2 regions of the Marinococcus sp. LNHM5E3-2.1 genome follow, and region 1 is predicted to be linked to the other one. Evidence: a T-box and tRNA genes for the amino acid it is inferred to sense, from the RefSeq annotation. Region 1 holds a T-box; the other holds one or more tRNA genes.
What was found. A T-box is a leader RNA that pairs with one kind of tRNA and senses whether it is charged. The one in region 1 lies ahead of ACTRXH_RS00160 (valine--tRNA ligase), so its partner is inferred to be a tRNA-Val.
Positions count from the first base shown of each region.

Region 1 (15,284 bases):
TTATATTCTTCTCCGGTAACATACGCATACCCCGGGCCTTCAATCGCAGGCTTCTGCTCCTGCTTTTCATGCTTTTCCGGCGCGTAGAAATACGTATCCGAGATAGAAATTTGTTTAGGAATCATCACAGAGGCACACACCACAGCATGACTTTCTCCCTCTGTGCCGGCTCTCGCTATTCCTTTTAATGCACCGATAACATAGATATTACCCGTTGCTTCAACCACTCCGCCGGGATTAACATCGCCAATAATAAGGATGTCGCCTGTTTTGCGGAGTACCTGCCCCGAACGGACAATCTGTGTGACAGACGTTACTGTTGCTTTTTCAATTACCTCTTGTGCTTCATCCTTTGTTATCACGTTCGAATGAACCTCATGCACCCGCACTGAACCCGTTTTGTTCAGAACTTCCGTAATTTCTTCTTCGTGACTTTTACTCAAATAACGGTTCCCGGCGTCCACACGGACTTCTACTTGCGGCCCGTTTTCAAACAAACGCTGCTCCCGTTCAATCTTCTTCTTCAATTCCTCAAGAAGTTCATGATAAGAGCACTGATCATTTAATACAATGGTTAGTCCTTCTTTAGTACCTTTGATCGTTACATAATTTCCATTGTTATTCGTCATATTTTCACCCCTGAACCCTTAAGCGCTCTCCATTCTTAGTAAATGTCGTTCTTTCCATTATACGGTTTCATTTCACAGGAATAAACAGCAAACCACTTCTTTTTTAAAAAATTATCGCTGCCTGATTTTTTCTTCGTCTTCAATCCATTCAAAAATACGGCGGAAAGGAACGAGCAGCAGTAAAGCAGCAGCCCCGTTAATAAGCCACGAAGCAATCATCCGCTTCACTAAAAACTCTCCGAAGGAAAGTTCGGCAATGCCCAGCAAAAAATAAATAAAGTAAATCAGCAGTTCAAATACAAAAAGCGCACAGAATATGATAAGCCACTGCCATCCATAGCTGTTCCGGACCACCGGCAGAGAGTAGGAGCTCATGTACGCAATGAAGCCGAAGCAGAACGTATAAACACCGAGAATCTGCGTGTACGTGAAATCATAGAGAAAGCCAACGAAAACACCTGCCCATACTCCTGCAACCGGGCCGCGGTATATGCTGGTCAAAATCACTCCAATAAGCGCAAATCTCGGCATCCACACCCATCCACTTTCATTTTCCTGTGGAAAGAGGATTTCAAACCATGTTCCTTCAATAAGAAATAAACAAAAGATCGCTACGGGGATAAGAAAGCGTGTCATGAGCCCCCGCCGCCTTCTTCACCGACTGGGTCCACGGCTTCTTCCTCTTCGTCCTCCTGCTCCTGGTCTTCTTCGAGCGAAGGAAATTCTTCACTCAAATCTTCAATATTCCGGTCCAGAACATTTACATACGTCAAATCACTGAAGTCTGCCGCTGGTTCAATAAGGGCGTTATACGTTAAACCGTATTCATCGGGCTCCACGCTCTCTACTTCCCCGATTGGAATACCGCTTGGAAACGCTCCGCCCATTCCTGAAGTAACTACCTGCTGGCCTTCTTCGATTTCTGCATCACTGCGGATTTTCCGGAGCATGAGGCCGTCCCGGTCTTCATCCCATCCTTCAATGAAAGCATTAACCGTTTCATCACCGGCGGTCACACTGGCGCTGATACGGTTTGTCCGTTCCCCGTCCGATAGTAATTGGACAGTGGAGGAAAATTCAGAAGCCTCAGCCACACGTCCGATAAGACCTTCATTTGTAACTACGGCCATATCCTGTTCAATACCGTTCTGGGTGCCCTGATTAATACCGATGGTCTGTGTCCAGCGGTCTGGGTTCCGGTAGACGACAAGCGCCTGGCGGCTTTCATAGTCGCTCAGCATTTCCTGTGTATCTGCCGATTCACGGAGCGTTTCATTTTCCTGCCGGGTGTTTTCAAGCTCTGCCGAAGTGGCAGCATACTTTTCCAGCTGTTGTTTCAGGGTTTTATTTTCCTCGTATGTATCCAGTAAATTTTCCACAGCTTCAAAGCGATTAGCTGCAAAATGAGCCGGGCGGCTGATGGTCGATTGAAAAACGCCTACAGAGTCTCTCACGAACTCTTCCGGCCACGGCACCGATTCCCGTTCCCTCATGGAAAACCCTACGAGTATAACAAGAAGAATAATGCTTACCATCAAGATGATCAATCGCTTGTTGTTAAAAAAGTGCGGCATGGTTCCCCACCTACTCTAAAGATAGATTAAGCATTCCGGCCTGAGCGGGATGTAATTCCTGCTTTCGAGCGGAACAAATGAATATTTTCCAAAGCGCGTCCTGTACCAAGTGCCACACAATCCAGCGGCTCCTCCGATACTAACACCGGCATGTTCGTTTCTTCGCTGAGAACCCGGTCAATGTGCTGCAGAAGAGCCCCTCCTCCTGTTAACAGGATACCACGGTCCATAATATCCGCTGCTAATTCCGGCGGCGTCTGTTCAAGTGTACTCTTCACCGTATCAATTACAGTCGAAACCGTGTCTTTCAGACATCCTGCGATCTCTTCAGAGGTAATTGTAACTGTTTTTGGAAGTCCGGTCACTACATCTCTTCCGCGGATTTCCATTGTATCATTGTCTTCATTTTCTGCGGGAGGTGCAGCAGCACCAACTTCAAGCTTAATGGCTTCCGCGGTACGCTCTCCCACCATGACGTTGTACGTTTTTCGGATATACTGGATGATCGCTTCATCCATTTCATCTCCGGCAATGCGGATCGATTGACTCGTGACAATTCCCCCAAGGGAAATAATAGCCACCTCTGTCGTTCCACCACCGATATCAACGACCATGCTTCCTGTAGGCTCCCACACAGGCAGATCGGCTCCAATCGCTGCTGCAAACGGTTCTTCGATCGTGTAAGCCTCTCTTGCCCCTGCCTGCTTGGTGGCATCCTCCACGGCTCTCTTTTCAACTGCCGTAATACCTGACGGCACACATACCATTACGTTTGGCTTTCTGGAGAATATTGAACGTTTTTTGACCGACTGCCCAATAAAATATTCCATCATGGTTGCCGTTGTATCAAAATCAGCAATGACGCCGTCTTTCATTGGGCGTATTGCCGTAATGTTTCCCGGCGTGCGTCCAATCATATTTTTCGCACTGCGGCCTACAGCTTCAATATTTCCCGTATCTGTCCGCATAGCCACTACCGAGGGCTCACGAAGAATGACTCCTTCTCCTTTGGCGTAAACGAGCGTATTTGCCGTGCCTAAATCGATCCCCAGGTCTCTCGTTCCAAACATCTATGTATATCTCCTCTCGTCTTGCAAAATACACGGTCATTCTTTTCAGCAGGTATTGTTCATTAGGTCATCTAACGATTTATTATGTTGGATTATGTCTTTTCCGGCACGTCCTGTATTTCCATATGTAGCGGGCACGTTCAGCGGTCCCTGGATGAATGATCTCATCTCCGGGGTTTCCGTCCCTCTGACGCTCTCCCGTTATTATGCATTAAAGCACAGCTGCTCCTGCATGCACTATTTTTTATTATACTGAAAAATATTTGAAAAACATAGGGTCAATGCACCTGTTTTTTTAGGATAGGCTTATTTTCACAACTTCCAGTTTTACATAAACCCCTGTTCTTTCATACTCTTGAAGCACTGATCGCCGACAATTACATGATCGAGCAGCTCGATGCCGAGCAGCCTTCCGCATTCTGCCACCCGTTTAGTCACCTGAATATCCTCACTGCTTGGTGCCGGATCGCCGGAGGGGTGATTATGAAGGCAGATAATTGACGCTGCCGATCGCCGCAGCGCTTCTTTGAACAGCTCTCTCGGGTGGACGATACTTGAATTCAGGCTGCCGATAAATAATGTCTGCTTATGGATAATTTGATTTTTAGTATTCAGGCACAGTACGACAAAATGCTCCTGCTGTAAAAATCTCAAGTCTTCCATCATATATTCCGCTGCGTCTTCAGGTGAACGTACAACGTATCTGTCGGGATATGAATAGCGAAAGATACGTTTTCCCAATTCCAGTGCTGCCTGCAGCTCCAGGGCTTTTGCTTTTCCAATCCCCGGAATTTCCATCAGTTCCTCCCTGGTGGCTTCTTTCAGTAACGGCAGAGCATCGAAACGCTCCATTACCTCAGCAGCCAGTTCCAGAACCGGTGCCTGCTTTGTACCTGTGCGCAGGAGCACTGCCAGCAGTTCCTGTTCCGTCAGTGCCTCTGCTCCTTTTTGTTCCATTTTTTCGCGGGGTCTGAACAGTTCTGTCCCATCGGGGATTGCAGTCGTTTTCATCAGTGATCGTCTCCTTTATATGTGGGGGGTTAAAACGGGGGTTATAAAAAAGCCAGGTACCATTTCAGGCATGCTTCTCCGGCAAATAAAGTAAATAAACTGCCGGCTGCAATGGCAGGCGCAAACGGGAATGGCGTTCCTTTTTTGAAAATGCTCAATGGATATAAAAGAAAAATAACGATAGAAGCGATGAACACAGCAGCTATAAAATTAACAGCAAGAAGGTAAGGGCCAAAGAAAAACCCGAGAACAGTAAATATTTTCAGGTCACCTCCACCCATTCCTCCCCTCGTAGCCAGGATAATGACTGATAAAAGAAATAAGCCGGTGAATGCACCTATGAAGCTCCCGCTCCAGGCAGGCTCCTCCAGCCAGAAAAATTTTAACAGCACCGCTCCAAGAAAAAACAAAAACGATACCCGGTCCGGAATGATCATAGCTGTAATATCACTGATGGTAATAATAAAAAGGTAGGAAATAAGAAGTAAAGCTGCAGCGAATTCTGCAGTTAGTCCGAAGCGGACATAAGCGAGGAAAAACAAGACGCCGCCGGCGCCTTCCATAAGAGGATAAATTGCGGAAATACGGTTTTTGCAGAAGCGGCATTTACCGCCCAGATACAAATACGAACAGCAGGGGACTAAATCTCTTTTTTTAATCGGCTGGATACATACCGGGCAGCGCGATGGGGGCGACCACACGGATCCGCCGGCAGCCAGGCGCATGCCTGCGGCGTTACAGAAAGAACTCACTACCATCCCTGCCGCTGTAAAATATACAGCGAGCAATACGTTCATCACAACACCTCTTCCATTTTTTTCTTATTATAGCATGGTTTCCCTTTAATTAGCTCAAAAATATAATAAAAAGCAGAAGCCTCATGCTTCTGCCTTCGCTTTCTTATTGACTCCACTCCTGCGTAAGCTGGGAGATGAAATACAGGGAGCCGGCAAACACAATTACGTCCTCCTGGTCCCGGGCTGTATTTGCTTTTTCCCATGCTTCCTGCCAGCTTGATGCTTTTTGAACATCTGCTGTATTCGCTTCCGCAATATCCTCCGGTGCTGCTGCCTGCGGAAAATCAAACGGAACTGCCGTGATGGATTCTATCTCCAGGCCGCCCAGCTGATCAAGCACCGGCGCTTGTAATTTGTCCGTTTTCATTCCGACAATAAAATGAAACCGGCTGTTTGGATAATGCTTAGCCAACGCTTCTTTAAGACTTTTCATTCCTTCTTCATTATGAGCACCATCGAAAAGAACATGCTCTTCGCCAGGCGCTTTTTCAAGTCTCCCCGGCCAGGCAGCTTTTTTCAGGCCGGCACGAATGTGCTCATCCTCTGCGGGCAGCGCGTAATACATTTTCAGGTAACGCGTTGTAATTACTGCTGCTGCCGCATTCTCCACCTGGTGCTCCCCGAGCATGGAGACTTCGAGGTCTTCCATATCTCCGAGAAGGGAGTAAAAGGAAAACCGGGTTCCTGACTCTAACGGTTCGAGGCGGCGAACGTGAAACTGACGGCCAAGCTGATAAAATTTCGAACGCTGGTAATCGGCAGCTTCCTCAAAAATGCCGGCAAGCTCTTCATTCTGCTCACACGTCACTACAGGCACTCCGCCTTTAATAATGCCGGCTTTTTCCCGGGCTACTTCTTCGAGCGTATCTCCGAGTATTCCCTGATGGTCGTGCCCAATATTTGTGATAACGCTCACCATCGGGTGGATGGCGTTCGTGGCGTCCAGGCGACCGCCAAGTCCAACCTCCCATATGACTACGTCCGGAAACGTTTTTCTGGCAAAATACATTGCCGCAATGACGGTAATCACTTCAAACTCCGTCGGTGATCCAAATGGCGTTCGGGCAATGCTTTCCACTACCGGACGAAGAACGGCAGCCAGCTCCAGAAAATCCTCCTCGCTGATCGGTTCTCCATCTGTCGCAATACGCTCACGAAAATGATGGATATACGGTGATGTGAACGACCCGCAGACAATGCCTGCTTCTGTCATAATATTTCTCGTAAATGCTGCGGTGGATCCTTTTCCATTCGTTCCGCCGATATGAATGCCTTTCAGCCGGCGTTCCGGGTTACCGACGGCTTCAAGCATCATATTCATACGGTCAAGCCCCGGACGGATGCCGAACGTTTCGAGTGAGTGCACCCATGCTTCTGCTTCCTTGTATGTGTGCAAAGTAGACCTCCCTTTAAACAGCCATGCTGCACGCCCCCAGTCCGGGGGCGTCTGCTGCTTAGCTTTTTTGCAGTTCTTCCATTCTGGCTGTTACTTTTTCTCTTTTTTGTTCGTAATCCTTCTGCTTTTCTTTTTCTTCCTCGACGACGTGCGCGGGAGCTTTGCTGACAAATCCTTCGTTGTTCAGCTTTTTCGTGACCCGCTCCACTTCTTTATCGAGCTTGTCTTTTTCCCGCTGCAGCCGCTCTATTTCTTCATCTACATTAATCAAACCTTCGAGCGGCAGAAAGATTTCCGCCCCGCTCAATACGTGGGAGATAGATTTTTCCGGAGCTTCCAGCGCTGCATCGATAGTCAGCGTCTCCGGGTTTCCAAACCGTACAATATAGTCACGACCCCGTTCGAGTCGTTCCGAAGCCTGGCTATTGGACGGCTTCAGGCTCATTGGTACTGCTTTGGACGGCGGAACGTTCATTTCCGCCCGCGTATTCCGGACCGAACGAATAACCTCCTGAATTAATTCCATATCACGTACCGCTTCTTCGTCAAACAGCTGCGAATCCGCTATCGGCCAGGAAGCACTCATAATCGACGTTCCTTCGTGAGGAAGATGCTGCCAGATTTCCTCCGTGATAAACGGCATCATCGGATGAAGCATGCGCATCGTCTGGTCAAACACATGAACAAGCACAGACTGAGCCATACGTTTTGGTTGTTCGTCTTCGCCGTACAGCGGAAGCTTGGCCATTTCAATGTACCAGTCGCAGAGGTCATCCCAAATAAAGTTATAAAGCGTCCTTCCGGCTTCCCCAAACTCGTATTTCTCCATCAGCTCGGTGGCGTTCTGCTTTGTTTCCTGCAGACGGTGTAAAATCCAACGGTCCGCAATCGTTTTTGTGCCTTCGAGCTCGATGTCTTCCGCCGTTACACCTTCCACATTCATCAACGTAAAACGGGCGGCGTTCCATATTTTATTGCCAAAATTCCAGTTGGCCTCTACTTTTTCCCACTGGAAACGAATATCGTTACCCGGGGTTGTACCCGTAGCGAGCAGAAAGCGCAGAGCATCCGCCCCGTACTGATCGATAACATCCATCGGATCTACTCCGTTGCCGAGGGATTTACTCATTTTCCGTCCCTCACTGTCACGTACCAGCCCGTGAATAAGCACGTCCTCAAACGGGCGTTCACCGGTAAACTCCAGCCCCTGAAAAATCATTCGCGACACCCAGAAGAAAATGATGTCGTAGCCGGTCACAAGAGCACTGGTCGGGTAGTAGCGCGCATAGTCCGAGCTTTCTTCCGGCCATCCCATCGTGGAAAATGGCCATAAAGCCGAGCTGAACCACGTATCAAGCACGTCCTCATCCTGTTTCCATTCATCCGGATTTTCCGGTGCCGTGCGTCCGACATAAATTTCGCCTGTTTCTTTATGGTACCAGGCGGGAATGCGGTGTCCCCACCAGAGCTGACGGGAAATACACCAGTCCCGGATGTTTTCCATCCACTGCAGATACGTCTTTTCAAAGCGTTCTGGCACAAAGGTTACTTTTTCTTCCTTCTGCTGAAGTTCTACTGCCTGTTCCGCAAGCGGCCCCATGTTTACAAACCACTGCGTGGAAAGGTATGGCTCAACCACTGCACCGCTCCGTTCAGAATGACCAACAGAGTGCATGTGCTCTTCGATGTCAAACAGAATATCCTCGGCCTGCAGATCCTTCGTCAGCTGCCGGCGGCAGTCAAAGCGGTCCATGCCTTCGTAGATGCCGGCATTCTCATTCATGCTGCCGTCTTCATTCATCACAAGTACACGCAAAAGATCATGACGATTGCCCATTTCAAAGTCATTTGGATCATGCGCTGGCGTGATTTTCACTGCCCCCGAACCAAAATCCATGTCCACATAGTCGTCTGCGATGATCGGAATTTCTCTTCCGATGATCGGCAGTACAGCCGTTTTCCCGATGAGATGCTTATAGCGATCGTCCTCCGGATGTACCGCGACTGCCGTGTCTCCGAGCATCGTTTCCGGACGGGTCGTTGCTACTTCGATCGAGGTATTTTCACCTTTAACCGGGTAGCGCATATGGTAAAAGTGACCCTGCACTTCTTTGTATTCCACCTCGATATCTGAAAGCGCCGTCTGCGTTTCTGGATCCCAGTTGATAATGTATTCGCCCCGGTAGATAAGCTCTCTTTCGTACAACGAAACAAAGACTTCACGTACCGCTTCCGACAGGCCTTCATCAAGCGTGAAACGCTCCCTCGAATAATCGAGTGAAAGCCCGAGCTTGGCCCACTGGCTGCGGATAAAATCTGCATATTCCTCTTTCCATCCCCACGTTTTTTCCAGGAATGCTTCCCGTCCAAGCTCGTAGCGGCTCGTGCCTTCTTCCTTCAGCTGAGCCTCGACCTTGGACTGGGTGGCAATGCCGGCATGGTCCATGCCTGGCAGCCATAAGGCGTCATAGCCCTGCATGCGTTTCATGCGGATTAAAATATCCTGAAGCGTCGTGTCCCAGGCATGCCCCAGGTGAAGCCGGCCGGTCACATTCGGCGGCGGGATAACAATGGTATACGGCGTACCGTCTGTCTGTCCTGCTTCAAACTGTCCTGTTTCTTTCCAGAAGTCGTACCAGCGGTTCTCTGTTTCTTTCGGATCGTACTTTTTCGCCATTTCTGTTTCTTGTTTTCCCATATAAATCCCCTTTCTTCTCATAAAAAAACTCTTCATCCCGAGTAAGGACGAAGAGTTTTCGCGGTACCACCTTAATACCTGCGGCAGCGCAGGCACTTTCCCATAACGGCGGTTACCGTCTTTTCTTACTGTATTCGTTCAGAAAAGAAGCTCGAGGGCGACTTTCCGCACGGGTCGTTAAAGAATCTCTCAGCCCAGGATTCTTTTTTCTGTACAACGAACCTGCGTGCGTACTCCTCCCTGTTTCTGCATTTATTATTAATATTGATTTAGTGCCTTTATTTTACGAAACCAGGACGCATGCGTCAACTCTCTTACCCGTGTTCTTTATTCGCAGCAAGGCTTGCAAAGACGCGGTCAGCCGCCTCAATGGTCTTATCGATATCCTCTTCACTGTGTTCTGTTGATAAAAACAATCCTTCGAACTGCGAAGGCGGAAGTGAAATGCCTTCTGCCATCATTCCGCGGAAATAACGCGCGAACATTCCCAGATCAGATTTCTTCGCAGAAGCAAAATCCACTACAGGTTCATCGGTAAAGAACAGGCCGATCATCGCTCCAGCACGGTTGATCTGATGAGGGATTCCATGCTTGGAGGCTGCGCGGTTCAGTCCTTCTTCAAGCTGGGCTGCCCGGGCGCGGAACGTTTCATAGCTGCTTTCATCCACCTGCCTGAGTGTTTCAAGTCCGGCTGTCATCGCCAGTGGATTGCCGGAAAGAGTGCCTGCCTGATAGATAGGCCCGTCCGGGGCAATATGCTGCATGATATCGGCACGGCCTCCGTAGGCGCCTACTGGAAGCCCACCGCCGATGACCTTTCCAAGACATGTGAGGTCGGGAGTCACACCGTAGTGGCCCTGGGCACTGTTATAGTCCACCCGGAAGCCGCTCATAACTTCATCAAAAATCAGTAGACTGCCGTACTGCTCCGTTATATCACGAACGCCTTCGAGAAATCCTTCACCCGGGGTGACAACACCCATATTCCCGGTAACAGGCTCGAGGATGACACCGGCGATTTCATCACCGTATTCATCAAATGCCTTCTGCAGACTGTCGAGATCGTTGTACGGAACGGTAAGCGTGTTCTGGGCGATCGAGCCGGGAACACCTGGACTGTCCGGCAGACCAAGAGTCGCCACTCCCGAGCCGGCACGAATGAGTAGAGAGTCTCCGTGGCCGTGATAGCAGCCTTCCATTTTCACGATTTTGTCCCTGCCCGTAAATCCTCGGGCCAGACGAAGCGCACTCATTGTCGCTTCCGTACCGGAATTCACCATCCGGACGACCTCAATAGAAGGTACACGGTCCACGACAAGCTCTGCAAGCCCCGCTTCTGTTACGTGCGAAGCGCCAAAGCTCGTGCCTTTTTCAGCCACAATTTTTAAACTGTCCACAACGTGCTCATTTGCGTGGCCGAGAAGAAGCGGCCCCCAGGACATTACGTAATCAATGTATTCATTGCCGTCGATATCTTTAATGCGGGATCCTTTGCCTTCGTCCATATAAACGGCCGGATGACCGACAGATTCATATGTCCGCACGGGGCTGCTGACTCCGCCCGGCATTACTTTTTTTGCGCGTTCATGTGCATGTATTGAATTATGATACGATTTCATGTCATACCTCCTGGATACTTAAAAGTTATCTTTTTTGCTATTCCCGTACTTAGTATAACGAAAACAAGCCCTGGACTGAATACCTTCCAGAGCTTGTTTCTATTATTTATTGTCTTCCTGCATATAGCGGACAGCGTCCTTGGCGAAATACGTCACAATCAGATCAGCTCCAGCACGCTTCATGCTTGTGAGCTTTTCCATGACAATATCCTTTTCGTTCACCCACCCGTTCTGGGCGGCGGCTTTAATCATCGCATATTCCCCGGAAACGTTATAAGCCACCACTGGATAACCGGTGCGCTCCTTCACTTCTCTTACGATATCGAGATAAGCAAGGGCCGGCTTCACAATGAGAAAATCGGCTCCCTCTTCGACATCAGTTTCCGCTTCTTTTAACGCTTCAAGCCGGTTCGGAGGATCCATCTGATACGTTTTCCGATCCCCAAACGAAGGAGTGCTGTGAGCCGCGTCACGGAAAGGGCCGTAAAAAGCGCTGGCATATTTAACCGTGTAGGACATAAGCGGCACCGTGACGTGCCCTGCTCTATCAAGTCCTTCCCGGATAGCCGCTGTAAAGCCATCCATCATGTTCGACGGCGCAATAATGTCTGCTCCGGCTTCCGCCTGGGAGACCGCGGTTTCTGTTAGGTTTCTCAGTGATTCATCGTTATCCACGTAGCCGTTATGAATTACCCCGCAGTGCCCGTGGTCTGTATACTGGCACAGACAGGTATCCGCAATCACCGTTAATGCCGGATGATTTTCTTTAATCTGCCGGATCGCCCGCTGGACAATTCCGTCTCTTAGAAACGCCGGGGTTCCTTCTGCATCTTTTTCTTCCTCATGAGGCACGCCAAACACGATGACGCTCGGAATACCGAGGGCTTCCAATTCGTCCATTTCCGTATCCAAATAATCCAGGGAAACGTGATAGACCCCCGGCATGGACGGCACTTCTTTACGCACATTTTCCCCTTCGACGACAAAAATAGGATAAATCAAATCGTTGGGTCTTAATTCATTTTCCCTTACCATTGCTCTTATACCTGGCGTTGTCCGCAACCTGCGGTGCCGGCGGAAATGTAAATCAGCCAATGTGAAGCCTCCTAAGTAATTTCCTTGGTTTTTTCTATCATTCCTTCAACAGAATGAATTCCTGCTTCGTACACATACTTGAACCCGCTCTCGCGGGCAGCGCGTCCGGTCGATGGGCCGATTGCCACTACGGGAATAGTCAAAAGCGCCTGCCGGTAATCTCCTGCAAGCCGATACAGTGCATCTACAGAGGAAGGGCTCGCAGCCGTCAGTACGTCCACTTCCCGGGTCTTTAAGACCGTCTGCAGAAGAGCCCCATTTTTTTCTTCCGGTACCGTCGTATACAAATGCCATACCCATACGCTGATGCCCTGGGCCGTAAGTGAGCGGTACAAGGTATCAGCTGCCTGGGCGCTTTGGGGAAGAAGCACATTCTCCCCGCGGCCGATCACTCGTGCGGCTGATTCAGCTAACGAAACGGCTTTATATTTTTCCGGCATCAGCTCTACATGAAAGCCTTCCTGTTCCAGCGCTTGCTTGGTCTTGGGCCCCACAGCAGCTGTTTTTAAGCCTGGAGGGATACCCAGACCATACCGCTTTTGCCACTCCGCCAGATAATAGACGGTATTCACACTGGTTACCAGCATCCAGTCTATATTTCCGCTCTGCCACCGCTCTGCTATCGTCTTTTCCCTGCCCCGTACCGGTACGGTCGTAATAACCGGAACCGCTTTGACACAACAGCCTGCAGACTGAAGACCCTGCACCAGACTTGCATTCTGGCCGGCTCCTCTTGTCACCAGTACTGTTGCTGTCACTATTCTTCCCCCATCTCTTCCCGGGCCTGTTCCAGAATTTCTTTGCCGCCCCGTCCAAGCAGGGCGTTTGCGGCTTTTCTGCCCATTTCTTCCGGATTGTCACCCGTGAGCTTTTCTTTTAGTATTTTGCGTCCATCCGTGGATCCAATCATGGCGGTTAATTGTACATTACCCTGCTTATTAAGCGTGGCGTATCCACCAATCGGCACCGCACATCCTCCCTCTACGGCTTTCAGGAAGGCCCGCTCTGCAGCAACACATACCGCTACCGGTTCATCATGAAGGTGTTGAATGATCTTTAATATATCTTCGTCCCCGCTGCGGCATTCAATACCAAGTGCGCCCTGCCCTACGGCCGGCACACACATATTGGGCTCGAGAAATTCCGTGACAATCTCATCGCTCCAGCCCATGCGCTCCAGGCCGGCGGCGGCTAGGATAATAGCATCAAAGCTTTCCTCACGCAGCTTCCGGAGCCGGGTTTCAATATTGCCCCGAATCCACTGGACGTTTAAATCCGGGCGCTCTGCTTTAATTTGGGATGTGCGCCGCAGACTGCTCGTACCAACTACTGCTCCAAGCGGCAGATTATGAAACTTCACATGATCGTTTGCAATATAGGCATCCCGCGGGTCCACCCGGTTTGTGACGGCGCCGACCTCAAAGCCTTCCGCCATCTCTCCCGGGAGGTCCTTCATGCTGTGTACGGCTATATCGATCTCGCCATCTGCAAGCGCCTGCTCAATTTCCTTTACAAACAGGCCCTTTCCGCCAACTTTAGATAGCGTCCGGTCCAGAACACGGTCACCTTTTGTAGAGATTTTTTTCACTTCAAAACGATAAGGAAGGTCCAGCTTTTCAAGCTCCTGCTGCACCCACTCCGTTTGTTTTAATGCCAGATTACTTTTTCTAGTGCCCAGGGTAATTGTGCGCATGCGTTTAGCCATTCCTTTCTAAGCATCCATAGTTATTATAAGTACCATATATGAAACTGACTCAAATCACTGGAAATAAAATAGTTAATGAGTAAAACAAAAAAACAGGCAACGTTTAAAAGCGCCATCCGGTACCCGCGCCAGTGATGAACGGCCAGTAAATATATATACGTACTGTAAAAGCCAAGCAGAATGATCGAACCGATGACTTTTGCGTCCTGCCAGGGGAGAGAGTCGTACCATTTCCCTGCCCAGAGAAAACCAAACACCAGCCCCGCGAATAAAAGAGGGACTCCAATCACCGTGGTCGTTCCCGCCAGCTTTTCCATTTTCGGCAGGTTTTCCATTCTGATTAACCGTTTCCCCCACTGCTTCCTTTTTAAAAGCTGATGCTGCAGCACATACATTGCGGAGAATACAAATGCCAGGGTAAATGAAGCATAAGAAAGCAGAATAAAAATAATATGCACCACGAGTGTCTCAGACAAGAGCAGCGTTTCAAGCTCATTTGGAATATCGCCGTTAAACGAAAAAGAGCTGAACGTCATCAGCAGAAATCCGATCACATTTAAAAAGAAAACCAGTACATCCATTCGAAAAAACCAGTTCACGATAAGTGAAATGGTCACAAGCGACCACGCATAGAAATACATGCCTTCAAAAGGCGTGATTACTGGTGCACGATCATACATAAATATTCTAAGTACTAAAAAGGCCGTCTGCGAAGTCCAGACAATAGAAAGCAACCAGAAGGCGAGTCGGTTCACCTTCCGGTTGGTTTGAGAAAAATCAACGAAGTAGCAAAGGACGCTCAGGCCGTATAGTACAATCGTTACGATATAAATAATTCCCTCGGCTGCAACCATCCTGACGCCCCTCTCTTAGGAACGAACAGCGACATCTGTCGCGTAAGCATATGGAAGGCGGAACCCACGTGATTCTCTGGAGGCATTCCATTCCTCTTCCGCCTCTTCCTTGCGTATTTGGCGCTCCTCTGCTGCTCTTGCTTCTTCTACTTCCTCTTCAAGAGCAAAGATTTCGGTAAACAGCTGCAGCATTTCTTCTGCATCGTTGTTATCAGCCATTTCTTTAGCTTTCGTTATCGGATCCTTGATCATTTGATTGATAATGCTTTTTGTGTGCTTACGCAGCACTTTCTTTTCCCGTTCGGTCAGCTCCGGAAGCTTCCGTTCCACACTATCCATGGTATCTGCCTGAATAGCCAGAGCTTTTGTCCGAAGAGCTGAAATCACCGGTACCACTCCGAGAGTATGCACCCAGTCCTTGAAATCCGAGACTTCAGCATGAATCATTCTCTCCATCAGTGCTGCAGCTTTTTTGCGTTCTTCCATATTGGAATTCACAATATCCTGCAGATCATCAATGTCATACAAAAAAACGTTATCGAGCTGATTCAATGCTGGATCCAAATCTCTTGGAACCGCAATATCAACCATAAACAGCGGTTTGCCTTTTCTTTTTTTGCTGGCAGAAGCCACCTGCTCTTTACTCAGTACATATGAATCCGAACCCGTGGAAGAAATTAAAACATCTGCCTGCCAAAGCGCATCAGTCAGCTCCTCCATTGGTTTTGCTTCACCGTTAAACTGCGTGGCAATCTGTTCTGCTTTTTCATACGTGCGGTTAAACACTGTCACTTCGGCAGCACCGCCGGAATGCAGATGCTTAGCTGTCAATTCGC
Region 1 is NZ_JBQLIB010000001.1:28,844-44,127, reverse strand. It holds gene minC (septum site-determining protein MinC) at 1-629, opposite strand, end outside; gene mreD (rod shape-determining protein MreD) at 741-1,265, opposite strand; gene mreC (rod shape-determining protein MreC) at 1,262-2,203, opposite strand; gene ACTRXH_RS00180 (rod shape-determining protein) at 2,230-3,273, opposite strand; gene radC (RadC family protein) at 3,601-4,284, opposite strand; gene ACTRXH_RS00170 (prepilin peptidase) at 4,326-5,081, opposite strand; gene ACTRXH_RS00165 (bifunctional folylpolyglutamate synthase/dihydrofolate synthase) at 5,185-6,477, opposite strand; gene ACTRXH_RS00160 (valine--tRNA ligase) at 6,536-9,175, opposite strand; T-box leader at 9,216-9,431, opposite strand; gene hemL (glutamate-1-semialdehyde 2,1-aminomutase) at 9,490-10,794, opposite strand; gene hemB (porphobilinogen synthase) at 10,897-11,889, opposite strand; gene ACTRXH_RS00145 (uroporphyrinogen-III synthase) at 11,901-12,647, opposite strand; gene hemC (hydroxymethylbilane synthase) at 12,647-13,582, opposite strand; gene ACTRXH_RS00135 (cytochrome C assembly family protein) at 13,618-14,448, opposite strand; gene hemA (glutamyl-tRNA reductase) at 14,464-15,284, opposite strand, start outside.

Region 2 (15,284 bases), 250 kb from region 1:
AAAATGTGCATTTAAAACAGCATCTGGAGAGAAAATACGAACTGCCGGTATTCATTGAAAATGAAGCAAAGGCTGGTTCGCACGGGGAAAAACGTTACGGAGCCGGCCAGGGCGTTTCGAACTTTATCTATGTAAGTATTGGTATCGGTGTCGGCGCCGGGATTTTTATTAATGACCAATTATACAAAGGCGGCAGCGGTATCTCAGGCGAAGTCGGTCACTTCACCATTGAACCAAATGGAAGGAAATGCCGGTGCGGCAATAAAGGCTGCTGGGAGCTGTACAGCTCAGAAGGCGCTCTGGTGGAAAAGACAGCCCATCTCTTTTCAGACCGGGAAGAAGTAACGACCGAATGCCTGATCGCAAAGGCAAAGGAAAGAAACCTGGAAGTGCTGAACGCTTTTGACCAGGTAGGGGAATATATTGGTATTGGACTTACGAATATTATCAACATATTCAACCCGGAAAAAATTATTATAGGCAACCGTTTTGCAGAATTGGAGCAGTGGCTTCGCAACCCTATCGAAAGAGTGTTTCAGCAGCGGCTTCACGAGGAATTCCGGGACTCTTTCACGTTATCCTTTTCCGAAAACAGCATTTATTCATGCGCGCTGGGCTCTGCGGCTTTTTCAATTGAAACATTTTTTTCAACCAGCAAAGTCACAGTTGTATAAGCATGGAAAGGAGTTTGTCCGATAATGAACAGTAAAATTTATCAAGCGCTTACATGGGTGATGAATTTTGCCTATGTGCAGGTGCTCTGGGTGTTTTTTACGCTGATGGGCGCTGTAGTCGCAGGCGTATTTCCGGCTACAAATGCTTTGTTTGCAGTAGTGCGGAAATGGGTGAGCGGAGAAAGGGATCTGCCGGTTTTTTCTTATTTCTGGAAGGTGTATAAGCAGGAATTTATTCAGTCCAATAAACTTGGGGCGGTAGTCCTTTTTTTACTTGTGCTTGTTTTTCTCGATATTCAGTTCATAGCGGCAAGCGATACGCTGAACTGGCTGCACATACCGCTATTTGTTTATATCCTTTTTGTATTTGTTTTTCTTTTGTATCTGTTTCCATCGTTTGCTCATTTTGACGATAAACTAAGGAATGTTTTAAAAAATGCATTTTTTATTATGCTGACTCATCCCGGTCACTTATTCTTTTTAACGTTAAGCTTGTGTCTTCTGGGGGTTATTTTTTACATGGTGCCGGCATTCGGATTCATATTTGGCATAAGCGCCACGGCGTTTGTTGCTACCGTGGTTAATAAAAATATTTTCAGAAAAATTATAAAAACTTAGTTTGTTTACTGGACAAATGATGTAGGGGGTGTTACCTTAATATTAAGAAAAGGGGGAGGAAATTATGAAAAAGATGAAAGCGGTTACGTTTCTGGCGGCAGGTTGTGCAACAGCGATGGTAATGACAGGCTGTAACTCGGAATCTTCAGGCTCTGGCGATGGCGGCGGGGACGGGGAGCAAAAAACGATTGAATTTATGCACTTATGGCCAGAGGGAAGCTCAAAGGACCATTACGATATTGTAAACGACATCATAGCTGATTATGAAGAGCAGAATCCGGATACTACGGTGGAACTCGAGGTGCTGAGTAATGAGCAGTACAAGGAAAAGCTGCAGGTAACTTCTACATCGGGTGAACTGCCGGATGTGGGCATGACATGGCCGGGCGGTTTCCTTGAGCCTTACGTTGACGGTGAAATGTTTGCGCCGCTCGATGATGTGCTTGATGAGGACGGCCTGCGTGATTCATACGTGGAAGGTACTACGGAAGCGTATGAAATGGACGGAAGTACTTATGGACTGCCGCTCGAACTGAACGTAGCCCAGGTTTTCTATAACAGTGCGATATTTGATGAATACAATTTAGAAGAACCAGAAACATACGAAGAGCTTGAAGAAATTGTAACCACGCTTCAGGAAAACGACGTGGCTCCGATTGCGCTGGGCAACCAGGATCGTTGGACCGGCTCACTCTGGTACATGTATATGGCAGACCGGCTTGGTGAAGACAATCTATTAGACCAGGCAATCAATGGAGAAGCATCCTTTACGGAAGAACCATTGGTAAATGCGGCGGAAAAAACACAGAACCTGGCTTCAAGCGGAGCTTTCACTCAAGGATTTAACGGCCTTTCCGACCAGGAAGCAAAAAGCATGTTTATGAGTGAACAGGCAGCAATGTATTTAATTGCTACATGGGATCTTCCGAACTATACAACGGATGAAAGTGTTTCGCAGGATTTCCGGGATGCAGTTGACTATTTCGACTTCCCAACAGTAGAAGGTAAAGGCAATCAGAACAGCTATGTAGGCGGACCTGGCGTAGGGCTGTTTGTTTCTGAAGAGTCTGACGTAAAAGAAGAGTCTAAAGATTTTGTTAAGTACTTCTCTGAAGAGTGGGGCGAAAAATCCGTCAGTGATGCGGGCGTTATTCCAGCTACGAAAGTAAATACGGATAACGTGGACCTTCCTGATATGTACCTCGAAGTACTCGAAGATTTAAACAATGCTGACAACCTGACGTTGTTTGCGGATGTACAGATGAGCCCGGATGTTGCCGAAACTCACCTGACAGCCATTCAATCATTATTCGGTGAAGAAATTACGCCGGAGGAATTTGCTGAAATGCATGACGAAGCAATAGAAGAAGACGAGTAAATAAAAAAATGAATAAAGGGCATTCCTTCAGGGTTTGCCCTTTATATCATTCATGAATGCATTATGGACGTAAATGCAGAGCTTGGGGGCAAGTGAAATGAATAAAGTTATGTCGAATAAACTCATGATTACGCTTTACATATTCCCAGCTTTATTTCTCATTGCCGTACTTATTATAGTTCCACTCATACTGACCGGCTATTACGGCCTCATGGACTGGAACGGTATCGGGTCAATGACTTTTATTGGCATGGAAAACTACATCAATGCCATTCAGGACGGGGATTTTTGGGACAGTGCATGGCACTCTCTGCTGCTGGCTTTATTTTCAACCTTAAGCCTGGTGGTTTACCTGGCGGTATCCATGATTTTGGCTTCCAAAATCAAAGGTGCGGATTTATTAAGAAAAATTTATTTGATTCCGATGCTTTTGTCATCTGTCGCGATCGCACAGCTGTGGATTAAAGTGTACAACCCGGCAAACGGAATCCTGAATACGATTCTCCGCGGTATTGGCATTGAAAATCCGCCGTCGTGGCTGGCGAACCCGGATGTCGTGCTGTACGCCATATTCATACCGATTCTCTGGCAGTACGCAGGCTTTTATATCCTTATATACTATGCTGCATTGAAAAATATCCCGGAATCCTTGATTGAATCAGCAAGAATTGACGGAGCGAACCCAATGCAGATTGCCTACAAAATTAAGCTTCCTTTAATCATGGGTGTAGTAAAAGTAACCATTGTCCTGGCCATCGTCGGGTCGCTGAAATATTTCGATCTGATCTACGTAATGACCGGCGGAGGACCGAGTGGTTCGAGTGAAGTAATGGCATCGTACATGTATGATCTTGCTTTTAGTACGAATAACTTCGGTTACGGCAGTGCCATCGGCTTTTTACTGCTGATTATCACACTCGTCGTTACGGTTATCATCAGAAAATTAACTGCATCCAAAGAAGATATTCAGTACTAGTTGAAATGAGGTGAACGTTATGGGTCGAATTGGATATATTTTGTTATACACATGTTTGGCACTGGTAGCAGCTTTTCAGATCTTTCCGCTGCTGTGGCTGGTATTGTTTTCTCTTAAAGATAATGCCCAGATCTTTTCAGGTTCCCCGTTTGCGCTGCCGAATGATCCGCAGTTTGGAAATTACCTGAACGTCTGGCAGGGCGGTATAGGGCTATACTTTTTCAACAGTGTGTGGATTACCGGGCTGGCTATTGTACTTACAGTACTTTTTGCCAGTATGGCGACATTTGCGATTACACGTATGAACTGGAAGCTGAATAAATTTGTGCTGGGACTGTTTATGGTCGGGTTGATGATTCCTATTCACTCTGCGCTGATTCCTTTGTTCAGTATGTTTCTCAGCGTGAACTTAATCGATAATCCATTATCAATTGTTCTCACATACACAACGTACAATCTACCGATTACGATTATGATTCTGCTTGGCTTCTATTATACTCTGCCAAGAGAAATTGAAGAAGCGGCAGTGATGGACGGCTCTTCGATTAACCGGTTGTTTTTCACGATCATTTTGCCGATGACAACGCCGGTAATGTCTACCACTGTAATCATTAATATGATCTACAACTGGAACGAATTCGTGTTTGTGAATACATTTATCAGCTCGGATGAATACAAGACGCTGACCGTCGGTATTCAGAATTTCATCGGGCAGTATATGACAGATTGGGGTTCCATCGGGGCAACACTTGTTATCAGTATCATTCCGGTTTTACTGGCTTTTCTGTTTTTCAGCAACAAAGTGGTGGAGGGTATCTCTTCAAGCGCTGTTAAAGGCTGATACACCACAGTAATGATTTTAACTAACAATTAGGAGGATGCATTATGACTGTATTTAACAACGTACCAACTATCAACTTCGAGGGTGCCGCTTCGGCCAATGACTTTTCTTTTAAGCACTATGACAAGGACGCAACCGTCATGGGGAAATCGATGGATGAATGGCTCCGTTTTTCAGTAGCCTACTGGCATACACATACTTTCGGCGGGGAGGATCCGTTTGGCGGGCCGACGATGGAGCGTTCCTATCAGAAATACAGCGGTATGGATCTCGCAAAAGCACGGGTGGAAGCAAACTTTGAACTTCTGAATAAGCTGGGAATCACCCGGTTTGCATTCCATGATATTGATATTGCACCGGAAGGTAATTCCTTAAAAGAAACGTATCAAAATATCGATACAATTACTGCGATGCTTAAGGATAATATGAAAGAACATGGCATCGGTCTTCTTTGGAATACGGCGAATATGTTCGTGGACCGCCGGTTTATGCACGGGGCAGCGACGACAAACAATGCGGATGTTTATGCCTATGCCGCAGCTAAAGTAAAGAAGCAGCTTGAGGTAGCTAAAGAGCTTGGTGCAGAAAACTATGTATTCTGGGGCGGACGCGAAGGGTACGAGACCCTGCTTAATACCGATATGAAGCGCGAAATGGATAACCTGGCACGTTTTTATCACATGGCCGTGGATTATGCGAAAGAAATAGGCTTTGAAGGGCAGATGCTGATCGAGCCTAAGCCACGTGAGCCAATGAAGCACCAGTACGACTTTGATGTAGCTACCGCCTATGCGTTCCTGCAAAAGTATGATCTCGACAGCCATTTTAAAATGAACATCGAATCCAACCACGCCACGCTCGCCGGCCATACGTTTGAACATGAGCTCCGCTATGCGAGAGAAATGGGCATTCTCGGCTCGGTGGACGCAAACCAGGGCGACCTGCTGCTCGGCTGGGACACCGACGAGTTCCCAACTGATATTTACGATGCGACCCTCGCGATGTACGAAATTCTGAAAAATGACGGCCTTGGTACAGGCGGCTTAAACTTTGATGCCAAGGTACGGCGTCCATCCCATAAACCGGAAGACCTGTTTCATGCGCACATTGCGGGAATGGACACCTTTGCGTATGGGTTGAAGGCAGCCTCCCAGCTAATCGAAGACCGTGTATTTGAAAACATCGTGGATGAACGCTACAGCAGCTTTGACAAAGGCGTGGGAAGCGATATTCTTGCCGGGAAAACAAACTTTAAAGAACTCGAAGCCTATGCACTTGAACTCCAGGAGCCGATCGAACATCAGTCGGGTAAACAGGAGCTTATTAAGGCAAAACTGAATCAGTATATTTTAAACGTTAACAATAAAGTAAAAGTTTAAGCAAAGAGGTGCTGGCATGACATACGTAATAGGGGTCGATTTAGGAACGAGTGCAGTGAAATCCCTGCTTGTGAACCGGAATGGGGATGTGACAGCCTCTGTATCAAAATCACTGTCTGTCCAGCAGCCGGCAGCAGGGCATTCTGAGCAGAACCCAGATGAATGGGTGGAGCAGACGAAAGCATCGATTCAGGCACTGCTCGAGGAGACAGGAATAAAGGCAGAGGAAGTGGAAAGCCTCAGCTTCTCCGGGCAGATGCACGGCCTGGTGCTCTTGGACGACAGGGGCCACCCGCTGCGCCCGGCTATACTCTGGAATGACACAAGAACGTCGGAGCAGTGCGAAACGATTCGCCGCACGATCGGGGAGAACGAGCTGATTGAGGCAACACAGAATACAGTTCTCGAGGGCTTTACTCTTCCGAAAATGCTCTGGGTGCAGGAAAATGAGCCGGATGTCTGGAGCAGAGCAGCATCTTTTCTACTGCCAAAAGACTACGTGCGGTACCAGCTGACAGGCAGTATGCAGATGGAACTCTCCGATGCTGCCGGGACGCTTCTATTGGATGTGAAAAGCAAAACTTGGAGTCGTACGATGCGGGAAGGCTTTAATCTCTCCGCCTCGTTCTGCCCTCCGTTGATTGAGTCCCATGAAAGCGCGGGAAGCCTGACGAAGGAGGCGGAAGCACAGACGGGACTGCATGAAGGAGTGAACGTTATAGCTGGCGGGGCTGATAACGCCTGCGGTGCCTTAGGAAGCGGAATAACAGAACCGGGGGAAGGCCTTTTAAGCATAGGGACTTCCGGAGTGCTTCTGGTGCCGGATCACGGCGAAGCGGTTCCGGATGGACGTCTGCATTATTTTAATCACGCGTCAAAGGACCAGTATTATTATATGGGAGTCACTCTGTCCGCCGGGAACAGCCTGCAGTGGGTAAAGGACAACCTGTTTTTTGACGAAACGATTGAACAGCTCGTTGAACGGGCATCACAGGTGCCTGCAGGGGCAGATCAATTGTTGTTCACCCCGTTTTTGACCGGTGAAAGAACGCCGTATATGGACGCAGGGATCAGGGGCAGCTTTATTGGCCTCGATATCCGTCATACGAGAGGCCATATTGTCCGGGCTGTGATGGAAGGGATCACTTATTCTCTAAAGGAGTCTCACGAAATGATCCTTCAGCAGGGCTTTCAGATAGATTCCCTTGTATCCATTGGAGGGGGAGCGAAAAGCTCCTTCTGGCTTCAGATGCAGGCAGATGCTTTCGGATGTCCTGTTCGCAAGCTCGCTCACGAACAGGGGCCGGGACTCGGGGCCGCAATGCTTGCAGCCTACGGTACAGAATGGTTTGCTACGCTTGAGGAGTGCAAAAAAACGTTTGTCAAAGAAAGCGAAACGTTTTATCCGAATCCTGATCAGTCACTGATATATGAACAATCATTTCAGGCATATAAGAAAATTTATGCCCATACATCGCCGTTAAAAATGTCCTGACTTACAGGCAAAAGCCCGAAAAGGCTTTTGCCTGTTTTAATAAAAAAGTAATTGAAGATTGCGATCCGAAACGTTTTGGATTACTATGAAATGGAAGCGGTTTAATGATTCCGAATCGAATTAAAAATATTTAAATGGTTTTGGTAACGCATTCAGTAAGCGTTTAACGACTAAAGGAGGTACGGCATGAACATTACCGTATGGAACGAAAACAGGCACGAAAACAAGAATCCGGACGTTAAAGAGGTGTACCCGAAGGGGATTCACGGTGCATTGGCTGACTTTCTGGGGGAAGAGGCAGACGTTGTACGCACAGCAACACTCGATGAACCGGAGCATGGACTGACAGAGGAAGTGTTAAACGACACCGATGTGCTTTTATGGTGGGGCCATATTGCCCATGACGAAGTAGAGGATGTCATTGTCAGACGCATTCAGGCTCGCGTACTGGACGGGATGGGGCTGATTGTGCTTCACTCGGGCCATCTGTCAAAAATATTCCGAATGTTAATGGGAACAGGCTGTGACCTGAAGTGGCGGGAAGCAGACGAGCGTGAACGTCTCTGGGTCGTAGAGCCTGGCCATCCGATTACTGAAGGGATCGGAGAGTATATTGAAATGCCGAAAGAGGAAATGTACGGCGAACACTTTGATATTCCCGCACCGGATGAACTCGTGTTTATCAGCTGGTTTGAGGGCGGAGAAGTATTTCGCAGCGGCGCAACGTTCACCCGGGGACGGGGAAAGATATTTTATTTCCGTCCAGGACATGAAACGTATCCAACCTACTACAACAAAGACATTCAAACGGTGATTAAAAATGCTGTCCGGTGGTCGGCCCCGAAAAATACACCAGTACCTGTTTATGGTAATGCCAGACCTCTGGAAGCCATCTCGGGTAAAGATACGGAGGGAAAGGACTAATGGGAAAGCTTCAGATAGGCATTATTGGTGCAGGCGGCATTGCCCGCGGGAGGCACCTTCCCGCTTTTCAGCAAATTGAAGATGCTCACGTAGCCGCTGTTTTTGATACAGATCTCAGTAAAGCAGGAACGGCTGCGGAAGAATTTGATATTCCGGCTGTATACGGCACTGTAGAAGAGTTGCTCGCCCACGTTGAAGCAGTCATCATTTGTACACCAAACAAATTTCATGCAGAACTTGCCGTGCAGGCCCTGGAAGCAGGAGTGCACGTGCTTTGTGAAAAACCGATGGCGATGACCACCGCTGAATGCAGGGACATGATTGACGCATCCAGGCGTTCAGGGGCTGTGTTAACGATTGGTTATCATTACCGTTACATGCAGGAGTCCCGTACGGCCAGACAGATGGTGCAGGAGGGCGAAATTGGTGACCCGCTGGTTGTACGCCTTCAGGCGATGCGAAGACGGAAGGTGCCCGGGTGGGGCGTGTTTACGAATAAAGAACTTCAGGGCGGAGGCAGTCTGATTGATTACGGCTGTCATCTGCTGGATTTGGCTCTCTGGCTTCTGGATGACCCACAGCCGGTAGAAGTGAACGGAAGAACATACGACCGTCTGAGTAAAACTCCTGGCCAGATTAATGAATGGGGAGCGATCGATGCTGAAAGCTTTTCCGTGGAGGACCATGTGACTGGCTATATTACGTTTGAAAATGGTATGACGCTGCTCCTGGAGTCATCCTGGGCAGCGAATATAAAAGAAGATAAAGAAGAATTAAGCATTTCCGGGGTGGATGGAGGACTCCAGGTCTTTCCGCTCGAGCTTTACCAGTCAAAATTCGGTTCGATGATGAGTACGGAGCCGCACTTAACAAACTCTGAGCGTGAAGACGTGCTGCAAGCAAAGAATTTCATAGAGGCATGTCTGGGGCAGGCTGAGGTCGTTGTTGAGCCCGAGCAGGCTTTGCGGGTCACCCGGATTATTGAAGCTGTTTATGAAAGCAGCAGAACTGGAAAAAGCGTCCGTTTGGATAATGTGTATGCCGACGAAGTATAAGCATCCATCCGGGTGCTTTTTTTCGTTATTTTAAAGCAATTCTTAATAAATAATTTTTACAATTTTTTTGGGGATGACCGTTTGAATGCACACTCAGAGGGAATGAGAGGATTGTATTATTACAGAAGGGGGACTTACTAATTATGGAAGCAGATCGAAATCGTTGGTTGATGGCTTTATCAGCTGTAGCGATTCATTTATCGATTGGTTCAGTATATGCGTACAGTGTGTACCAGAACCCGCTGAATGATTCACTTGGCTGGAACATTTCCGACGTAACACTCGCATTCACCATTGCAATTTTCTTCTTGGGGATGTCGGCCGCTTCACTAGGTTTTTTTGTGGAAAAATACGGGCCGAGAATCTCAGCTGCCATTGCAGCCGTGCTGTTTGGTGCCGGGACAATGGGGGCCGGACTTGCGGTCCAGCTTGAAAGTCTGCCATTATTTATTGGTTCTTATGGTGTTCTCGGCGGCATTGGTCTTGGTATCGGGTACATATCCCCGGTTTCTACGCTAGTTATGTGGTTTCCGGACCGCAGAGGGATGGCTACTGGCATGGCAGTTATGGGATTTGGCGCCGGGGCGCTGATTACAAGTCCCGTAGCTGAATGGCTCATGAACGCAGTGTCAATACCGGGAGCATTTTATATTCTGGGCGCTTCATACTTCATTCTTATGCTTGCCGGGGCAAGCTATATGAAGAAGCCGCCAAAGGACTGGATGCCTAAAGGCTACAAGAAGGAAGACCTTAAAACAAACCAAAAAGGCGGAGACCTGGCACAGCTTTCAGCCAAAGAAGCACTCCGGACAATGCGTTTTTACCTGCTGTGGCTCGTGATGTTTATTAACATTTCTTCGGGCATCATGCTGCTTGCAGTCGCATCAAACATGACTCAGTCCATCACTGGAACAAGCGCAGCTGTAGCAGCTACCATCGTCGGCGTAATGGGCTTTTTCAACGGAGGTGGAAGGATTGTCTGGGCGTCACTCTCGGACTATCTTGGAAGAACGAACACGTTTACGCTGTTCTTTCTCATTCAGATTGTTGCCTTTTTCCTACTGCCGTTAACGACTAACGTTGTGCTGCTCGCAATTCTCTTATTCATTATTATTACGTGTTACGGTGGCGGCTTCGCCTGTCTACCGGCGTATATCGGTGACCTGTTTGGGACGAGACAGCTTGGAGCCATTCACGGATTCCTTTTAACTGCCTGGGCTCTTGCCGGTGTGGCCGGGCCGACAGCTGTTTCGAGCATCGTTTCGGCAACAGGAAGCTACGTCTTATCGTTCTACCTGTTTAATATTCTTCTGGTAGTCGCCCTGGCGGCTATGATCGTAATGCGATTTAATATTAAAAAGATCAGAAAGAACAAAGAAAAAGAAAGCACAGAAGCAGCGAAAGCATAAAGAAAGACCCCTTTTCCCTGAATAAAGGAAAAGGGGTCTTTATTGTTAGGGGAGTTCATTGCCGGCTGTCTGATAGAGATCATACCATTCTTCACGTGTCAGAGTGATCTCAGAAGCTTTGGCGATACCTGCCAGTCGTTCTGGATTCATCGTTCCGACAATGGTTTGGATGCGGGCCGGATGACGCAGAATCCAGGCAGCCGCTACCGCAGATTCAGTAATGTCGTAGCGCTTGGCCAATTCGCTGAGTTTTTTGTTTACTTCCGGAAATTTGTCATTGCCGACAAAAACGCCTTCCATCATGCCGTACTGAAAAGGAGACCAGGCCTGAACAGTCATACTGTTCAACTGACTGTACTCAAGCAGCCCGCCTTCACGCATCACTGCGGCATCGTTTTTCATATTTACATTCAATCCCTGGTCTATCATGAGGGAGTGCATCAAACCGAACTGCAGCTGGTTGGCAATCAGGTCCTGCTTAACGTGCTGCTTTAAAAGCTCAACCTGCATTGGATGCTGGTTGCTGACACCAAAATGCCGGACTTTACCGGAGGCCTGGAGATTGTCGAACGCTTCCGCGACTTCTTCGGGCTCCATAAGCGCATCGGGACGGTGAAGAAGCAGTACATCCAGATAATCTGTCTGAAGGCGCTTCAGGCTTTCATCGACGGTTTTTAAGATATGGGACTTGGAAAAATCGAAAGAATTCCCACGGATGCCGGCTTTGGACTGAAGAATCACTTTTTCACGGAGGTCATCGTTCATGCCGGCCGCTCTGGCAAAAATGTCTTCAGAATCGCCGCCGCCGTAAATGTCGGCATGATCAAAAAAGTTCACCCCTGCCTCAAGAGCAGTGCGGAAAACTTTTTCAGCATCATCGATAGAAAGCTCATTCATGCGCATACACCCGAGTGCTATATTGGATACGTGAAGAGAACTGCTGCCTAACTGCATTTGTTTCATCTGAGCACCTCTTTTTTTCAGGATAAGAATAGTGTAACATGACGGATGTGCAATAGGGATGATAACGCTGTCAAAAACATGAAAAATGACTTTTACACATAAATATGGTAATTTGTAGAAAAACATTAAAGGATGTCAGACATGAAACGAAGAACAATAAACAGTTATTTTATTCTATTCTGGCTCATTATCGGGATATGGAATATCGGTCTAGGTATAATTGTCGGCCTCGTACTGCAAAGCTATGTATGGGCACTCATTCATGTCTTGGCCGGAGCGCTCTGTTTAGTTATAACGGAAGCAATACGAAGAGGGAAATTACAGGTCAAACAGAAAAAAGAAAATCATTTGCATGAGAGCGACCAGTAATTTTGCACCCGTGGATTCAAAAATAGTTGTAATTTGAGGATTACCCTGCAGACTTTTCGGAAATAGAATATTAGTGATAAACAAAGGGGTGAACATTATATTACAAACCAGAGGGGCAAAAACAATAAAAAATATTATTCAGGACAATGATAAGCCACTGACTAATAAAGATGTCGCCGCTATATTAAAAGATAGAAACAGCATTGACAGTTCTTTTGCGTTAAAAACTATTGATTCGATGGTGGGCAATGGACAGTTGATGCTGATCCGATATGTTGATGCTGGTGTGTATGTAGTAGAAGTGAAATAAATTATGTTAACTGTTTTTATGAGCAGTTAACATAACTCTTTTTTAATAAATGTTTTTTACATAATTTTTCCGCTGCAGTAGTGGAGAAGCCGTATAACCTGTAGAATGGGGAATTACTTTAAAGAAGAGGGTGATGGCAATGAGTTTCGAAGATGAGTTCGTAGCTAAAGCAGTTGAATACCTGGAAGTAAATGAAGACGCAAACATTATGAACGAAGTAAACTGGGAAATTGCCAAGTACTTTAATAATTTGAACAAAGAGATTGGCGAAGTGAAAAATGATTCGTTCAGCAGCTATGGTTCGAAGCACCGCAGCTATATGACTATCGATAACCGTGAATTGCTTTTTGAAACCCGGACAGACGACGACAATTGTCACATTGAAGTAACGCAGAGTACAGATGATACGACGAAAGAGCTCGATGTCATATACGTCCAGAATGGCAGAATGTACAGCCGGGAAGAAGAAAAAGAATTCGATATGGATATCGTCCGGAACCATCTTCAAAATACATTCGGCGATATCCTGGGATTATAGAACGAAGAAGCGCCCGCTGCGGCGCTTTTTTTGACTCGAAAAAATATTAAATAATTAATAGGGAAATAAGTCTTGATTCGACTCGAATGGGTATATTGTCATTAAGGGGGGGTATACGCCATGGGGGTTGTTTATATTGACCGGCATATTCGCCAGGTGCAGGTAATCATTTGTAGTGAAGGGCACATGCTGCATTGCCTTGTTTGGCCGGGGGAAGGGGGATGGGTCGCCGATATACATTCCATGCAGGACAGCGGTTTTCATCCGACGTTTGAGCGGGTTTATTTTCCTGAGAATGAAGAAATTATCCAGCTTGGGCGGCATATATACGTTCTGCGGTAAAAAGGCAGAAGCTCGCAGCTTTCTGCCTTTGACTGTGCTAAAGAGTATTTGGATCCGTATAGCCGATAGGCCCCCTTGATTCGGAATGCTCCACTACAGTAAGAATAAAACGCATAGGAACAAAGATGGTCTTGCTGCCTCCGGAAGTGTTCCTGGCTTTTTCCTGATAGAAGTAGATCCCCGCTTCTTCAATACCGCAGTTCTCCGAAGACACTACTGCTTTAACGTAGCTGGAATGCTCTTCGAAGGTGCCTTCGCTCTGGAAGCCATTCAATTCAAAAAGCGGGATGGCGGAAGGGTCAAAATACACCTCGACGAAATTCGAACTATCTATTGATGATGAACTCATCCGTATTCCTCCTTTCAGTATTTGTTTATCATGATATACCCTGAAACAGTTTAATAAAAGCAGAGGATACAAAAGGATGGCACGAGAATATACATAAATTTTATGAGGTGCACTAATTATTGTAAAATAATGGGTAAGGTAATAGATGTATCAAAGAAAGTGGCGACTATAAACAGCCCAGGCTATGCAAATTAAAAAACAGAAGCCAAAGGCTCCTGCTGTAGTTTATTATTTATGGTGTCCCGTACTGGGCTCGAACCAGTGACCTCCACCCTGTCAAGGTGGCGCTCTCCCTACTGAGCTAACGGAACAAATGATATGGAATGAAGCGACAGAAATAATATACAATAGGAAAAGAACGGTGTCAATCCTTCTGTGGCCAATTTCAGCAGGTAAAGCAGGGATTTATGCTTGCCATTCCATTTCCTCTGGCCAGTGAAGCTTAAAGGCCTTGCTGAAGTCCGGTTTCTGCCGGAGATACTGAAGTCGTATAAGCACCTGCAGCAGAAACAGAAATCTTTATCGATCGCGATACATACCCATAAAAAAATGAATTACTTTTCCTTTTGCTGTTTTTCTTTCCGCTGCTGAAGGAATAGAAATAAGCAGAAAGCAAGCATGCCCAGACTGAGGTTGGAAAGAATGAACCCAAGCGGTCCTTGATTAAAAATGCCGAGCGACAGCGCTCCGAAAAAAGCAATGTAAGTGATACCCAGAAGCGGAAGACTTCGCCCGGAGACTTTTTGCATCAAACGGGCAAGCTGGTATATGAGCGTATTTACAGCAAAACCAATTAGCAGTAAAATAAGTAAATCCATGCGACTATCTAAACCTTCCTTTGTGATGATGTCTTTTTCCGACTTACATGCTACCATACCTTAGGTTTGAAAGATATCCACAAATGCGAAAAGAAGGAACCCTGCAGTAAACTGCCTGGTGGCAGCATTAAAATATAGAGAGAACGGGACAAAGGTGGAGGGATGTTCATGCAGGCATATGCAGACTTTTGGATGGAATGGCAGACACGTATTGTGGAGCTGCCCTGGATTGATATAGGCGTAGCCGTTTTGATTGCACTTCTCGTGTTTGCTTTTCGGAAGCTTTTTACTAAATACATTTTCAGGTTCATTTTAAAGATGACTCACCAATCGAGATCACAGCTGTTCACGAATGTTTTAGTATCATTTGAACGGCCGATCCGGATGTTTTTTGCCGTGTTCGGCATATACTTAGCGCTGCTGTATCTGCCTATACCGTGGGATTCCATGACTATTATCAACCGCCTGTACGGTTCGATTTTAATCGTGCTCGTAGCATGGGGCACATATAAGCTTCTGAACACGTCTTCGATGCTCTTTAACCCGATGATTAAACGGCTCGAGGGCAAGGAAGATAATATGCTGGTGCCTTTTCTTTCCCGGGTGCTGCGGATTATTATCGTGGCGCTTGCATTCACCATTATTCTTTCATCCTGGGGCTTTAACATTAACGGCTTTGTGGCAGGTCTCGGCCTTGGCGGTCTGGCTTTTGCTCTCGCCGCCCAGGACATGGTGGCTAACTTTATCGGCGGCATAATTATTGTAGTGGAGCGCCCGTTTAAGCGGGGCGACTGGATTTATACGCCGACGGTGGAAGGAATCGTGGAAGATATTTCATTTCGGAGC
Region 2 is NZ_JBQLIB010000001.1:277,938-293,221, forward strand. It holds gene ACTRXH_RS01530 (ROK family protein) at 1-674, shown strand, start outside; gene ACTRXH_RS01535 (YesL family protein) at 699-1,292, shown strand; gene ACTRXH_RS01540 (extracellular solute-binding protein) at 1,357-2,670, shown strand; gene ACTRXH_RS01545 (carbohydrate ABC transporter permease) at 2,768-3,646, shown strand; gene ACTRXH_RS01550 (carbohydrate ABC transporter permease) at 3,666-4,487, shown strand; gene xylA (xylose isomerase) at 4,532-5,866, shown strand; gene xylB (xylulokinase) at 5,883-7,361, shown strand; gene ACTRXH_RS01565 (ThuA domain-containing protein) at 7,548-8,285, shown strand; gene ACTRXH_RS01570 (Gfo/Idh/MocA family protein) at 8,285-9,340, shown strand; gene ACTRXH_RS01575 (L-lactate MFS transporter) at 9,484-10,749, shown strand; gene ACTRXH_RS01580 (aldo/keto reductase) at 10,795-11,712, opposite strand; gene ACTRXH_RS01585 (hypothetical protein) at 11,854-12,081, shown strand; gene ACTRXH_RS01590 (hypothetical protein) at 12,155-12,391, shown strand; gene ACTRXH_RS01595 (DUF3942 family protein) at 12,531-12,929, shown strand; gene ACTRXH_RS01600 (hypothetical protein) at 13,050-13,271, shown strand; gene ACTRXH_RS01605 (hypothetical protein) at 13,309-13,620, opposite strand; tRNA gene ACTRXH_RS01610 (tRNA-Val) at 13,856-13,931, opposite strand; gene ACTRXH_RS01615 (hypothetical protein) at 14,175-14,438, opposite strand; gene ACTRXH_RS01620 (mechanosensitive ion channel family protein) at 14,607-15,284, shown strand, end outside.
Region 2: it has a tRNA-Val gene. The T-box ahead of ACTRXH_RS00160 (valine--tRNA ligase) is inferred to sense a tRNA for this amino acid. The anticodon was not compared.